4 regions of the Georgenia sp. AZ-5 genome follow, and region 3 is predicted to be linked to each of the others. Evidence: riboswitches for the same ligand, from Rfam matches in the RefSeq annotation. Region 3 holds a riboswitch; each other region holds the start of a gene.
The links. A riboswitch is a leader RNA that binds a small molecule or an ion and turns the genes downstream of it on or off. The one in region 3 is predicted to bind thiamine pyrophosphate.
Positions count from the first base shown of each region.

Region 1: it holds a riboswitch for thiamine pyrophosphate, as region 3 does, so the genes downstream of both, ACF0H8_RS01255 (YkoF family thiamine/hydroxymethylpyrimidine-binding protein) here and thiM (hydroxyethylthiazole kinase) in region 3, are expected to answer to the same signal.
Region 2: it holds a riboswitch for thiamine pyrophosphate, as region 3 does, so the genes downstream of both, ACF0H8_RS03645 (thiamine ABC transporter substrate binding subunit) here and thiM (hydroxyethylthiazole kinase) in region 3, are expected to answer to the same signal.
Region 4: it holds a riboswitch for thiamine pyrophosphate, as region 3 does, so the genes downstream of both, thiM (hydroxyethylthiazole kinase) here and thiM (hydroxyethylthiazole kinase) in region 3, are expected to answer to the same signal.

Region 1 is NZ_JBINOU010000001.1:257,713-261,000, forward strand. Features, by position in the region: gene ACF0H8_RS01245 (ABC transporter ATP-binding protein) at 1-329, opposite strand, end outside; gene ACF0H8_RS01250 (ECF transporter S component) at 380-988, opposite strand; gene ACF0H8_RS01255 (YkoF family thiamine/hydroxymethylpyrimidine-binding protein) at 1,003-1,665, opposite strand; TPP riboswitch at 1,720-1,827, opposite strand; gene ACF0H8_RS01260 (hypothetical protein) at 2,058-2,351, shown strand; gene ACF0H8_RS01265 (SDR family oxidoreductase) at 2,351-2,578, shown strand; gene rlmC (23S rRNA (uracil(747)-C(5))-methyltransferase RlmC) at 2,536-3,288, opposite strand, start outside.
Region 2 is NZ_JBINOU010000001.1:758,166-761,453, forward strand. Features, by position in the region: gene ACF0H8_RS03630 (monovalent cation/H+ antiporter complex subunit F) at 1-240, shown strand, start outside; gene mnhG (monovalent cation/H(+) antiporter subunit G) at 237-644, shown strand; gene ACF0H8_RS03640 (DUF4235 domain-containing protein) at 755-1,021, shown strand; TPP riboswitch at 1,448-1,552, shown strand; gene ACF0H8_RS03645 (thiamine ABC transporter substrate binding subunit) at 1,614-2,699, shown strand; gene ACF0H8_RS03650 (ABC transporter permease) at 2,701-3,288, shown strand, end outside.
Region 3 is NZ_JBINOU010000001.1:3,956,644-3,959,931, reverse strand. Features, by position in the region: gene ACF0H8_RS18375 (ABC transporter ATP-binding protein) at 1-414, opposite strand, end outside; gene ACF0H8_RS18370 (ECF transporter S component) at 416-1,021, opposite strand; TPP riboswitch at 1,071-1,184, opposite strand; TPP riboswitch at 1,276-1,373, shown strand; gene thiM (hydroxyethylthiazole kinase) at 1,365-2,192, shown strand; gene ACF0H8_RS18360 (thiamine phosphate synthase) at 2,209-2,868, shown strand; gene ACF0H8_RS18355 (DUF4242 domain-containing protein) at 3,065-3,288, shown strand, end outside.
Region 4 is NZ_JBINOU010000001.1:2,156,838-2,160,125, forward strand. Features, by position in the region: gene ACF0H8_RS10140 (hypothetical protein) at 332-967, shown strand; TPP riboswitch at 1,665-1,763, shown strand; gene thiM (hydroxyethylthiazole kinase) at 1,755-2,594, shown strand; gene thiE (thiamine phosphate synthase) at 2,601-3,275, shown strand; gene thiD (bifunctional hydroxymethylpyrimidine kinase/phosphomethylpyrimidine kinase) at 3,272-3,288, shown strand, end outside.

The DNA.
Region 1 (3,288 bases), 3.7 Mb from region 3:
GCGTGGTTCTCCAGCGGCAGGGCCAGCTCCTGCTCCACCCCGGGCAGGCACACAGCGGCCGCGGGGTCCTGCGCGAGGACGCCCAGGTGCCGGGACCGCTCGACGACGGGCGTGGCCGCCGTCGTCGGACCCACGGTGACCGTGCCGGTGACGGTGGCGCTCACGGTGTGCGGCACCACCCCGGTGATGGCGTGCAGCACGGTGGACTTGCCCGAGCCGGAGGCGCCGAGCACGACCACCTGCTCCCCGGGCGCCAGGGCCAGGGACACCCCGCGCAGCACCGGCTCCGCGCGGCGGGGGAAGGTCACCGAGACGTCGCGGAGCTCCACGACCGGCCCGGTGCCCGCCCCCGCCGCTCGCGGGGCCGCCTGGGCCCGGCTCACGACCGGCCCGGGGCCCGGCCGATGGCGAAGTTGTCGACGACGCCGGTGCGTGCCAGGGCGTCGACGATCACCTTGGCCAGCAGGCCGCCGAGGACGATGCCGGAGAGGCACTGCAGCACCAGGCGCAGGGCGAAGATGTCCTGGCCGTACCAGCCGGCGCGGAACGCGGAGTAGAAGAACACCAGGCCGGCGCCGAGCAGGCCGGAGACGGCGTAGACGCCCCAGCCGAACCGGCGGTAGCGGGTGAGCGCGAAGGGCAGCTCGCTGCCCGCGCCCTGGATGGCGGCGGCGACGAGCAGCAGCGGCCCGACCGGGGAGCCGAGGAAGACCACCTCGACGACCGAGGCGATGACCTCGGCGATCACCCCCGCGAGGGGGCGGCGGATGATGGCGACGGCGATGGGTGCCACCAGCAGCCAGCCGCCGAGCAGCAGGTGCTGGGAGAGGTCCCCGGCGGGGCCCATGAGGATGCTCAGCCCGTTCCAGGCCTGCACGAGGGCCCAGTAGGCGAAGCCGAAGACGACGCCGAGGACGACCATGAGGACGAGGTCCTTCATGGCCCAGCGCGGGCGGGCGGGGGCGACGGCGGCGGTGGTGTCGTTCATGGCGCGCTCCTCCCTCACGCCTCGACCGGGCTCGGGGAGCCCACGGAGACGGTCAGGTGCGTGACCACGTGCGGCACGTGGGCGCCGACCTGCGCCCAGGCGTCGACGGCGGTCGCCAGGACGTCGGCGACGTCACCGGTGAGCTTAGTGGCGTAGTGCGCCGGGCTCGTCGTGGTGCCGCGCCGGCGGGCCGAGGCGATCGCGGCCTCGATGTGGGCCATGTGGTCACCGGCGTCGGAGCCGCCGTCGAGCAGCGGGTAGAGCGACCACTGGGCGGCGGCGCGGATGCCGGTGCGCTCGAGCTGCACGGGTGCCGGGTCGGGCAGCCCGGTGACCGCGAGGTCGCAGGACACCTCGCCCGGGCAGCCACGGGAGAGCAGCACGTGGGCGACGACGTGCCCGCCGCCCGAGCGGCGCGAGGCCGCGGCGACGACGGCGGTGAGGTAGGCGGCGAGGCGCTGCTCGGCCGGAGCGGTGCGGGCGCCGACGTAGGTGCTCACCTCGTCGGTGTCGATCACCAGGCCCTCGGTGAGGCCGGCGGCCTCGGCGTCGGCGAGGGCGCCGAGGATGACCTCGACGAAGTCGTCGCAGTGGGGGTGGATGCTCAGCCGCATCCCGATGCCGAGCTGATCCGGCGTGGCGCCGGTGTCGGTCAGTTCTTCGAGCTTGGTGCTCATCACGGTCCCTTCTCGGGCCCGCGGGTACCTCGAGACCCGCCGACGACGCACGTGCGTCGGGCGGATGCCCTGCTCCCTACGCCGGTACGAACCGGATCAGGTATACGGGTCTGCGGACTGTCCGCACTCTCAGCGCTCCTCAGCGCTCCCCGGGGGTGCGGCCGAAGTTACTCCTGACCGCCCACGGGTCAATGGCCGGTTCGCCAGGTGAGACCGCGCCGGGTCCGCGTCCTCCGATGGCGTGAGGCCGGCGACGAATGCAGCGCAGTTCACGCCCGCAGGTTCTGGCCGGGGTCCGGGCACGAGCGCGACCATAGGGACGGAAGGAGTCGCGAGTTCCGCTCCTGAGTGAGGTCACCGGCGCCCTCGGTTCTTCGTCACCGGTGGGAGGCATGGTGTTCAAGGCCTTGTTCCAGTCAGCGCTGTCCGACTGGACCGCGTGGGTGCGTGACCGGCTGGACCACGGCGCGGCGTCCGACACGTCCGCCCCGTACGTCGTGCAGCACATGCACCAGGTGCTCCGCGCCTACTCGCGGGCCGAAGCTGCCGCCGCCCGGGAGCTGGACCCCGACGAGCGGTTTGAGCTGATCGCCGAGTGGGCCGCGTCCGGGGGCCTCACCTGGACCGAGGCCGAGTCCTTGCTGGAGCTGGAGGAGGCCACTGCCTGGCGACTGCCGGCGCGGTGATGCTCGCCGCGGACGGCATCCGGGTCAACGCGGTCGCACCGGGGACGGTGCGCACGGACATCCACGCCGCGGCGGGCGATCCCCGCCGCGCGACGCGCGTCGCCTCACGCATCCCGTTCGGCCGGCCCGGCGAGCCGGAGGAGATCAGCCCCGCCATCGGCTGGCTGCTGAGCGCGGAGGCCGCCTACGTCAGCGGCGCCGTCGTACGTGTCGCCGGCGGCCTCTGACCCGCCCCGCCGGGCGCCCGCTCGAGCAGCACCAGCGCCTCGTAGTGCGCGGTCTGCGGGAACATGTCGAGCACCCGTGCGCGCCGCGGCCTCAGCGACGGCATGGCGGCGAGGTCGCGCGCCAGCGACACCGCGTTGCAGCTGGAGTAGATCACCGACCGGACCGAGGACGACTCCAGCCAGCCCGCCAGGTCGGGGCCGATGCCCCGCCGCGGCGGGTTGACGATGACCAGCTCCGGCGCCTGCTCTGCGGCGAGCGCGAACGCCGTCGCGTCCCCGGCCTCGAAGCGCACCCGACCGAGGCCGGCCTGCGCCCGGGTCAGCTCGGCGGAGGCGATGGCCTCCCGGCTCACCTCGATGCCGGTGACGTTGCGGTCGCCGTCGGCGCAGTGCAGCGCGAAGCCGCCGACGCCGCAGTAGAGGTCCCACAGCGAGGCGGGCGCGAGCTCGTCCACCCAGGCCCGCGCCTGGCGGTACAGGGCCGCGGCGACGTCGGTGTTGGTCTGGAAGAAGCTCTGCGGGCGCAGGTGCAGGTCGACGCCGTCGACGCCCATCCGCAGGGTCTGCTGGTCGGTCAGCACGATCTCGCGCTCGCCCTCCAGGACCGCCTTGTGCTCGGGGAGGATGTTGGCCGAGGCGACCGCCAGCTTCGGCAGCGCCTGGCGCAGCCACGGCAGGTGCTTGCGGATCCGCACGACCGACTCGTCCGT
Region 2 (3,288 bases), 3.2 Mb from region 3:
CCCGACGCCGCCCGGACCCGCGAGGACGTGCCGGCGCCCGACGCCGGGGCCGACGGCGCCGGCGTCAGGCTCGCGCACCCCGAAGGGGCGCCGGAGCCGGCCGCGGCAGGCGGGCCGGCGTCCCCGGCGGCGGGCCTCGGCGCCGGCCGGGACGCCCCTCCCGGCGACACGGGTGGCGGACCGGGCGGGCCTGGTGCCCGACCCGGCGAGGACCCCCGACCGGGAGGAGGACGGCGATGAGCTGGACCGACGTGGCGGACGTGCTCGGGGCCGTGTGCCTGCTCCTCGGCTCGACCCTCACCCTCGTGGCGGCCTTCGCGGTGAACTTCTTCCACGACCTGTTCTCGCGGATGCACGCCGCCACCAAGCCGCAGGTGCTGGGGCTGGTGCTGATGATGGCGGGCACGGCCCTCATCGTGCGCAACCCCGTGGTGGGCTGGACGCTCGTGCTCGTGGTGGCGTTCCAGCTCGTGACGGCGCCCATCTCCGCCCACATGGTGGGCCGGGCCGGCTACCGCACGGGCAAGGTCGACCCCGCCACGCTCGTGCTCGACGAGCTCACCGATGACCTCGACGCCTCCCGCCGGCTGGCCGAGGCCGAGGCGGCGGACGGCGGCGGCCCGGACGGCGCACCCCGCGCCTGAGCGGCGCTTCCCCTCGCAAGTCCACGGCCGGCGCCTGCCCTGCGCCGCCCACGGCTATCCGGCATGATCGAGCCAGGCGCGCGAGCGCAGCCGAGAGGATGGAGCAGGCGATGGAGATGGGTTACCGGGTGGTCAGCACGGGCGCGCTGCTCGTGGCGGGCCTCGTCACGAACAAGGTGCTCGACCTCGGGTGGAAGGCCGTCACGGGCCACGAGCCGCCGCACGACCCGGACGACCCCGGCGTGAAGCTCTGGGAGGTCCTCACCTTCGCCGCCGTCTCCGGGGCGCTCGTCGGGCTCACCAGGCAGCTCGCCGTGCGCGGCGCGTCGAAGTGGTACCGCGGCCCCGGCGCGCAGGACGTCAAGAGGAACGCCTGACGCTCTCCCCGTCCCCGTTTATGCCTCCGGCTGGTTCCGCGAGTATGACGTTCTGGGGCCTTCGGGTGGTGGCGGGGGCCCCGCTTCGTCGCATTGGACGGCTGGCGCCAGACGGCGAGTGTGACGTTCTGGGGCGTTCGGGTGGTGGCGGGGGCCCCGCTTCGTCGCATTGGACGGCTGACGCCTGGCGCCAGACGGCGAGTGTGACGTTCTGGGGCGTTCGGGTGGTGGCGGGGGCCCACTTCGTCGCATTGGACGGCTGACGCCTGGCGCCAGACGGCGAGTGTGACGTTCTGGGGCGTTCGGGTGGTGGCGGGGGCCCCACTTCGTCGCACCGGGCGTACGGTCCGCACGCTCTCGGACCCTGCGTGGGCGCTCCGGCGCGGGCGGGCTCGCTGGCGCCGTGCCCGGGCGTGTAGGCTCGCCAGCGAACGACAGGGGAGCGCCGCGGGGCGCTGAGAGTGCGGACAGCCGCAGACCCTCGAACCTGCACCGGTTAGCACCGGCGAAGGAAGTCGGGATTGTCTCTCCCTGCCGTCGCGCCGCGACGTGCGGGGCGGCGGTGGGCCCTCCTGGAGTACGAGGAGGAGCCTTGACCAGCAGGACCAGAGGGCGCGCGCCGCGCCCGTACGTCGCGGGCCTGGCGGCCGCGTCCCTCACGCTCGCCGGGTGCAGCCTGGCCGGTGAGGGGGACGGCGCCGCCGACGCGGGCGGCGCCGAGGGCGGCGAGCTCACCGTCGTCACGCACGACTCCTTCGCCCTCACCGAAGAGCTCATCGAGATGTTCGAGGCCGAGTCCGGCTACGACCTCACGTTCGTCGCGCCCGGCGACGGCGGTGCCCTCGTCAACCAGCTCATCCTCACCAAGGACTCCCCGCTGGGCGACGTGGTCTTCGGGATCGACAACTCCTTCGCCGCAAGGGCCATCGACGAGGGGGTTCTCGAGCCCTACAGCTCCCCGGCGCTCCCGCCGTCGGCCCGCGACTACGCGGTCGACGACGCCGGGTCGCTGACGCCGGTGGACATGGGGGACGTCTGCGTCAACGTCGACCACCAGTGGTTCGCCGACGCGGGCATCCCCGAGCCCGCGACGCTGCAGGACCTGGCCGACCCCGCCTACAAGGACCTCCTGGTGGTCACCAACCCCGCGACGTCGTCCCCGGGCCTGGCCTTCCTGCTGGCCACGGTCGGCGCCTTCGGGCCGGACGGCTGGCAGCAGTACTGGCAGCAGCTGCGGGACAACGGCGTGAAGGTCGTCGAGGGCTGGTCGGACGCCTACTACGTCGACTTCTCCGGCTCCGAGGGCGCCGGGCCGCGGCCGCTGGTGGTCTCGTACGCCTCCTCGCCCGCCGCCGAGGTGCCCGAGGACGGCGCCGAGCCGCGCACGGGCGCGCTGCTCGACACCTGTTTCCGCCAGGTGGAGTACGCCGGCGTCCTCGAGGGCGCGCAGAACCCCGAGGGCGCGCGGGCCTTCGTCGACTTCCTGCTGTCCGAGGAGGTCCAGGCCGACATCCCGGGGCAGATGTACATGTACCCGGTGGACAACCAGGTGCCGCTGCCGGGGTCCTGGCTGGAGTTCGCCCCGCTCGCCGAGAAGCCCTTCGAGGTCGCGCCCGCGGACATCAGCGCGCACCGAGAGGAGTGGATCGCCGCCTGGACCGAGACGGTGATCGGCTGACATGACCGCGCCCGCCCCGCCCGCACCCGCCGCCCGGCCGTCCCGGCCCGGGCGGCTGGGCGGGGCCGGCGCGCGCCCGGCCGCCCCGCCGACCGTCCGGGGTGGGACGCGCGCGCGACGGCGGCGCGTGGCCCGCTGGGCGGCCTGGGGCCTGGCGGCGGGGATCCCGCTGCTCTTCCTGGGCACCTTCTTCCTGTGGCCCGTGCTCACCCTCGTCGGCCGGGGCTTCCTCCCGGGCGGCGAGCTCGACCTGGGCGGGTTCGCCGAAGTCTTCTCCCGGCCGCGGACCTGGCGGATCCTGGGGCAGACCCTGGCCCAGGCCACCCTGGGCACGGCGCTCTCGCTGCTGCTCGGGCTGCCCGGCGCGTACCTGCTCTACCGGTGCCGCTTCCGCGGCCGCGGCGCGGTCCGCGCGTTCGTGACCATCCCCTTCGTGCTGCCGACGGTCGTCGTCGGGGTCGCGTTCCGCTCCCTGCTGGGCGAGGGCGGGCCGCTGGGCTTCCTCGGCCTGGACGGCACCATGACCGCGATCGTGCTCGCCCTGGTGTTCTTCAACTACTCCGTGGTCGTGCGCACCGTGGGGGGGATG
Region 3 (3,288 bases):
GAGGCCGACCGCTGCCAGGCTCTCGGCCACGCGGTCCCAGATCTCCTCGCGCGGCACGGCCAAGTTCTCGGCCCCGAACGCAACGTCGTCGCCGACGCGGGAGAGGACCACCTGGGTCTCCGGGTCCTGCTGCACCAGGCCCGCCCGCCCGCGCTGGTCCGCCGCGGGCCGGCCGTCGAGGAGCAGCCGGCCCGACTGGGCGTGCCCATCGTCCTCCCCGAGGACCCCCGCCATGGCGTGCAGCAGGGTCGACTTGCCGGCCCCGGAGGCGCCGAGGAGGAGGACCCGTTCCCCGGGCCGGATCTCGAGGTCGAGGTTCCGCAGCGCCGGGCGGGACCGGCCGGCGTGTTGCCACCCCCACCCGGCGGCGCTGATCGCGGCCGGCCGGACGCCGGCCGCCGCGGCGCGCGGCACTCTAGAGCGCCCGCTCGGCCGCAGCGTCGCGCGACGCGAGACCGGTGAGCACGCCGGTGCGGGCCAGCGCGCGGACGGCCAGCCAGGACAGCAGGCCGGCGAGGACCGTCCCGGAGACGGCCGCGAGGATCACGTAGACGACCTTCCACTGCGATGCCCAGGCGACGTTGTACAGGACGTTCTCGCTCGTCCCCATCGCGATGCCGGCGACGGCGCCCGCCAGCAGCGCCACGGGCAGGTTCCAGCGCCGGTAGCGGAAGGCCGCGAACACCACCTCCGCGGCGGCGCCCTGGATGAGGCCGGAGATCACGACGGTCCAGCCGAAGTGCGTGCCGAGGAAGCCCTCGACCACGGCGGCCAGCAGCTCGCAGTACAGGGCCGCGCCGGGCTTGCGGACGATGAGGCCGCCGATCACGCCGGCGATGAGCCAGCCGCCGCCGTAGAGCCCGGCGAGCGGGGGGAAGGCCGCGGTGGCGGCGGCGACGCCGGCGTAGCCGGCGGACCACCCCCAGAAGACGACCCCGACGGCTACCGCCACCACGGAGGCCACGACGATGTCGACCACGCGCCAGCTGGTGGCGCGTGCGGTCGAGGTGGAAACGCTCACGGAAAGGTCCTCCTGCTCCTCAGGAGGGGAAGGTCCCGGCACGCGCCGGCACCCCGAGAACTCGACTCCCTTCGCCGGTACTAACCGGATCAGGTTCGAGGGTCTGCGGTTGGCCGCACTCTCAGCGCCCACCGCACGCGGCGGCGCTCCCCTGTCGCATCTCTTGCGTGCCGGATGCTACACCGCGGCACCGGGCGGCCGTCCGGGCGTCGCGCGCCGGCGATCTCGGCCGCCGTCCGGGCGGGCGTAGGGTGACTACCGACGCGGGGTGCCGTGCATCGCACGGCTGAGAGCACACCCGTTGAACCTGATCTAGTTCGTACTAGCGAAGGGAACGTCGCGGATGTCCGCACCTTCCAGCACCCTGTCCGACCACCACATCGCGCCGGAGCACCTGGGCGCCGCCCTGGCCCGGCTGCGCGAGCGCCCGCCGCTCGTGCAGTGCATGACCAACATCGTCGTCGCGCAGTGGACTGCCAACGTCCTGCTCGCCGTCGGCACCAGCCCCGCCATGGTGGACAACCCCGACGAGGCCGGCGCCTTCGCCGCCGTCGCCCACGGCGTGCTCGTCAACCTCGGCACACCCCAGCACGAGACCGTGGCCGCTATGGCGCACGCGGTCACCGGCGCGGCCGGCGCGGGCACACCGTGGGTGCTCGACCCCGTCGGTGCCGGCGGCCTGCCGTGGCGTACCCGGGTCGCGCTGGACCTGCTGTCCCGCTCGGCCCCTGCGGTCATTCGCGGCAACGCCTCGGAGATCCTCGGCCTGGCGGGCGGGCAGGGCGGCAAGGGCGCCGACAGCGAGCACACCCCGGAGGCGGCGCTGCCCACGGCCGCGGAGCTGGCCCGCGAGCACGGCACCGTGGTGGCCGTCAGCGGCGCGGTCGACCACCTCACCGACGGAGCGCGGGTGGTGCGAGTCGGCAACGGCACAGAGCTGCTCACCCAGGTCACCGGCGCGGGCTGCGCGCTCGGCGCCCTCATGGCCGCCTTCTGCCCCGTGGTGGAGGACCCGCTGCTGGCGGCCACGGCCGCCACGGCCACCCTCACCGTGGCCGCCGAGGCCGCCGCCGGGCGCAGCCGCGGGCCGGGCAGCTTCGCCGTCGCCCTGCTCGACGAGCTCGCCCTGCTCACCCCCGCCGCACTGACCGAGCGCGCCCGCCTCTCCTGACCCCGGAGCAAGCATCGTGACCACCACCCTGCCGGGTCGGCGTGCGCCCGCATGCCGCCCCCGGCTCGATCTGTCCCTCTACCTCGTCACCGACACCGCCCTGTGCGGCGAGGCCGGCGTGCCCGCCACGGTCGCGGCCGCCGTCGCCGCCGGCGTGACCACCGTCCAGCTGCGCGACCCCGCCGCCACCGACGCCGAGCTCGTCGCGCTCGGCCGCGCGGTGCGCGCGGCTCTCGCGGGGACCGGCGTGCCCCTGCTTATCAACGACCGGGCCGACCTGGTCGAGGCGATCGGGGCCGACGGCGCCCATGTCGGCCAGGGCGACATGGACGTCCGCGAGGCGCACCGAGTCCAGCCGCACCGCCCGGAGAATCGTCGACCGGCTCGCCCACCGACACCGGGGAGGCGACGGCCGGCCGCATGCACGCGGCGTTCCGCCGCGCCGCCCAGTACGAGTGGATGTTCTGGGACGCCGCAGGCCGACAAGAAGCGTGGCCCGTCTGAGGGACTGCGGCGGCTGGGTGAAGAACCTCAGCACCTCCGCGGGGTCGGGCGTCCCCGGTTCCCCCGGCAGGGCTCCTCCGCGTCTCGAGCTCCACGACGCCCGGGGATAGCTGAACCATCCCCGCAGTCGTGGTCGATCTGGCGCCCGTCTGTCGCCAGTCAGCGCGAGTAAACAACCGCTATTGAGCTATGAAGGCCATTGAAGGCGTCTCACCGCCGGGCCGTCTCATTGCCAAGGATGCGAGACGCCTGTCAGCCGTCGTGGGCGGGCGCCCGCGGCCGCGGCGTCAACCGTGACCGTGGCGCTGCGTGGGCGACAGGCGTAGCGTCGATCGACCACGGAAGGGGGCGACTCGATGCCGCTCCTCATGGATACGCACAAGTTCGAAGGCGAGATGCCGAGCGACCAGCAGATCGCCGAGGCGCACCAGGCGGACCTCGCCGCGCAGGACCAGCACGGGGTGAGGTTCCTCAGGTACTGGGTGAGCCGGGATGCCAAGGTTGTCCAGTGCCTCGTCGACGCGCCGGACGCCGAGTCGGCGGCTCGTGTGCACGTCGAGACCACGGGCGCTGGACCGAATGAGATCTACGT
Region 4 (3,288 bases), 1.8 Mb from region 3:
GCTGCGGCCGTCGGGACGACCGGCGGCAGAAGTCCTCCCGGCCGGGTTCCCCGCCGCGGAGGAGCCGAGGGGGATGCCTACACGGCGCCCTAGTGACGACTTGCGCGGAGAGCCGCGCTTGGGCGCGTGGGCTGATCGCGTGAGGTCCGCTGAGCCGGCCATGCTCGTCTGCCTGCTGTGGCGCTGATGGATCTGCCCGCCTCGTGCTGGGCTGGCACGACTTCGCTGCGCCCGTCCCGGATGATGGGGACGACGTCCGCAATTTTCCACGGTGCGAGACAGTGGCGAATGATTGTCGGGAAGCGGGCGCCGTCGCCCTAGCATCACCCGCATGGAGACGACGACGTCCACTCCCCGCCGCCAGATCGTGGGCAGGCTCGCAAGAGAGCTCGCGGGGCGCGCCGGCGACGGCATGCTCAAGGTGGCGATCGACGGGCCGGATGGCGCCGGGAAGACGACGTTCTCGCGTGACCTCGACGATGCGCTCAGGCCGCTGCTGGGCGACAAGGCCGAGGTGCACCGGTTCAGTGCCGACCATTTGCTGATACCGGTCTCGATCCGTCGCTCTGAGCAGGCGGCCGACCCGCGCTGGCTTTACGGGCACATCTGTGACTGGGAGCGGATTCGGTCCATCGCCGCCGGGGCGCCGGGATTCGATGCACGCGGCTCCGTCTTGCTCGTTGACGGCATGACCCTTCAGCGGCCCGAGCTCGCCGACCTGTGGGACGTGACCGTCTACCTCACCGTGCCCGAGGAGGTGACGGTGCAGCGCATCTTGGCGCTCACGTCCACGCTCGAGGAACCCGACGCGGCGATCGAGGCCCGCTACACCGAGCGGTATCTGCCGGCCCTGCGGATCTACGCCGACGCGGTGGGTCCAATGTCCCGTTCCGACATCGTCATCGAGATGAGCGACTTCCAGCGGCCCACCGTGCTGCGCTGGGGGCAGGACCTAGGAAACCGCTGAGCAACAAATGACCTGCGGCCCGGGTGCCGGTATGTGGACTTAACTGGTCACCTCGCCGCGCCGGAACGCGAGCCGGTCAGGCAGAACCCCGACGGCCTCCTCGGGGCGGCCCACAGTTCTCGGCAGAGCCATGGCGTCACTCAGCCCCAGCGACCGGGCACGAAGCTGGGTTCGAGGCGCTACTTGCGGACACCGAAGTGCTACCTGCCCGAGGTGCGGCTGCCGCGCCCATCCCTGGCCGCCGGGCCGAGCGACTTCGAACTGTTTTGAGGGATCCGCCGGCGTCTGAGGACCAAGGACATGAGACCGCGCTCTTAGCCTTGCGCCTCATGATCTAGAGACCACTGGCTCGCCGTGCTTCGAGACTGTTGTGGGCAGGACCGCGGGCTGGCCGTGGCCGTCACCGGGACCGTTCGGCCGCCATGTGCGCGGCCTGCGCGCCATGCAGGTGCGCGTGGACGTGCCATCTGCCGATCGGGACGACGAGCGGGCGTCCGGGACGGAGTCGGGAACGATGGTGGCGCGCAGCCCGAAGACCTCGTGCAGGACATCCTCGGGGTCTTCGGTGCTCCGCATCCTCAGCGCCTACCGTCATGGCGGCGGCGCACCCCTGTCGCATCTCTTGCGCGTCGGACCCTGCACCGCGCGGCCGGCCCGCGCCCGACCGGCTGGTCGCACCGGACGGCGGGGTAAGGTAGCCGCCGACGCGGGGTGCCGTGCGGACGCACGGCTGAGAACACACCCGTTGAACCTGATCTAGTTCGTACTAGCGAAGGGAACGTCGCGGATGTCCGCACCTTCCAGCACCGACCTGTCCCACCAGTCCGGCGGCGCCATCGCGCCCGAGCACCTGGGCGCCGCCCTGGCACGCCTTCGCGAGAGGCAGCCTCTGGTGCAGTGCCTGACCAACATCGTCGTGGCGCAGTGGACGGCCAACGTCCTGCTCGCCGCGGGGGTGAGCCCCGCCATGGTCGACACCCGCCACGAGGCCGCCGCCTTCGCCGCCGTCGCCGACGGCGTGCTCGTCAACCTCGGCACCCCCCAGGACGACACGGCCGCCGCGATGGCCCAGGCGGTGGCGGGCGCGGCCGGCGCGGGCACCCCGTGGGTGCTCGACCCCGTCGGCGCGGGAGGCCTCGCCTGGCGCACGCGCATCGCGCTGGACCTGCTGTCCGAGTCGACCCCCGCCGTCGTCCGCGGCAACGCCTCGGAGATCCTCGGCCTCGCTGGCGGGCAGGGCGGCAAGGGGGCCGACAGCGCCCACACCCCGGAGGCGGCGCTGCCCGCCGCCCGGGAGCTGGCCCGTGCGCGCGGCACCGTGGTCGCGGTCAGCGGCGCGGTCGACCACCTCACCGACGGCGGGCGGGTGGTACGGGTGGGCAACGGCACCGTGCTGCTCACCCAGGTCACCGGCGCCGGCTGCGCCCTCGGCGCCCTCATGGCCGCGTTCGCCGGCGTCGTGGAGGACCCCCTGCTCGCCGCGACGGCGGCCACGGCAACCCTGACGGTGGCCGCCGAGGCCGCCGCCGGGCACAGCGGCGGCCCGGGCAGCTTCGCCGTCGCGCTGCTCGACGCGATCGCCATGCTCACCCCCGCGGACCTGACCGACCGCGCCCGCCTCTCCTGACCGAACATGATCGCCACCACCGCGGGCCGGCCAGCGCCCGCACGCGCCCCGCTGGACCTGTCCCTCTACCTCGTCACCGACACCGCCCTGTGTGCGGACGTCGGAGTCCCCGGCACGGTCGCCGCCGCGGTCGCCGCCGGGGTCACCGCCGTCCAGCTGCGAGACCCCGGCGCCACCGACGCCGAGCTCGTCGCCCTCGGCCGGGAGGTGCGCGCCGCGCTGGCCGGAACCTGCGTGCCCCTGCTCGTCAACGATCGGGTGCACCTCGTCGAGGAGATCGGCGCTGACGGCGCGCACGTCGGCCAGGGAGATCTCGGCATCAACGAGGCGCGTGCCCTCCTCGGCGAGACATGCCTGCTGGGCCTGTCGGTGCAGCAGCCCGACCACGTGGCGGTCGCCCTGGAGCACGGCCCCGAGGTCGTGGACTACCTCGGCGTGGGGCCGGTGTGGGCCACGGCGACCAAGCCCGACCACGCCTCGCCCGGCGGCGTGGAGCGGGTGCGCGACATCAGCGCGGCCAGCCCGTGGCCGTGCGTGGCCATCGGCGGCATCACCGCCGAGCGCGCCGCCCTGCTGCGCGGCACGGGCGCCGCCGGGATCGCCGTCGTCAGCGCCATCTGCGGGCAGGGCGACCCGGCCGCCGCCGCGGCCAGGCTCCGCCGGGCGTGGGAGGGGCGATGAGCAGACCCCCCGT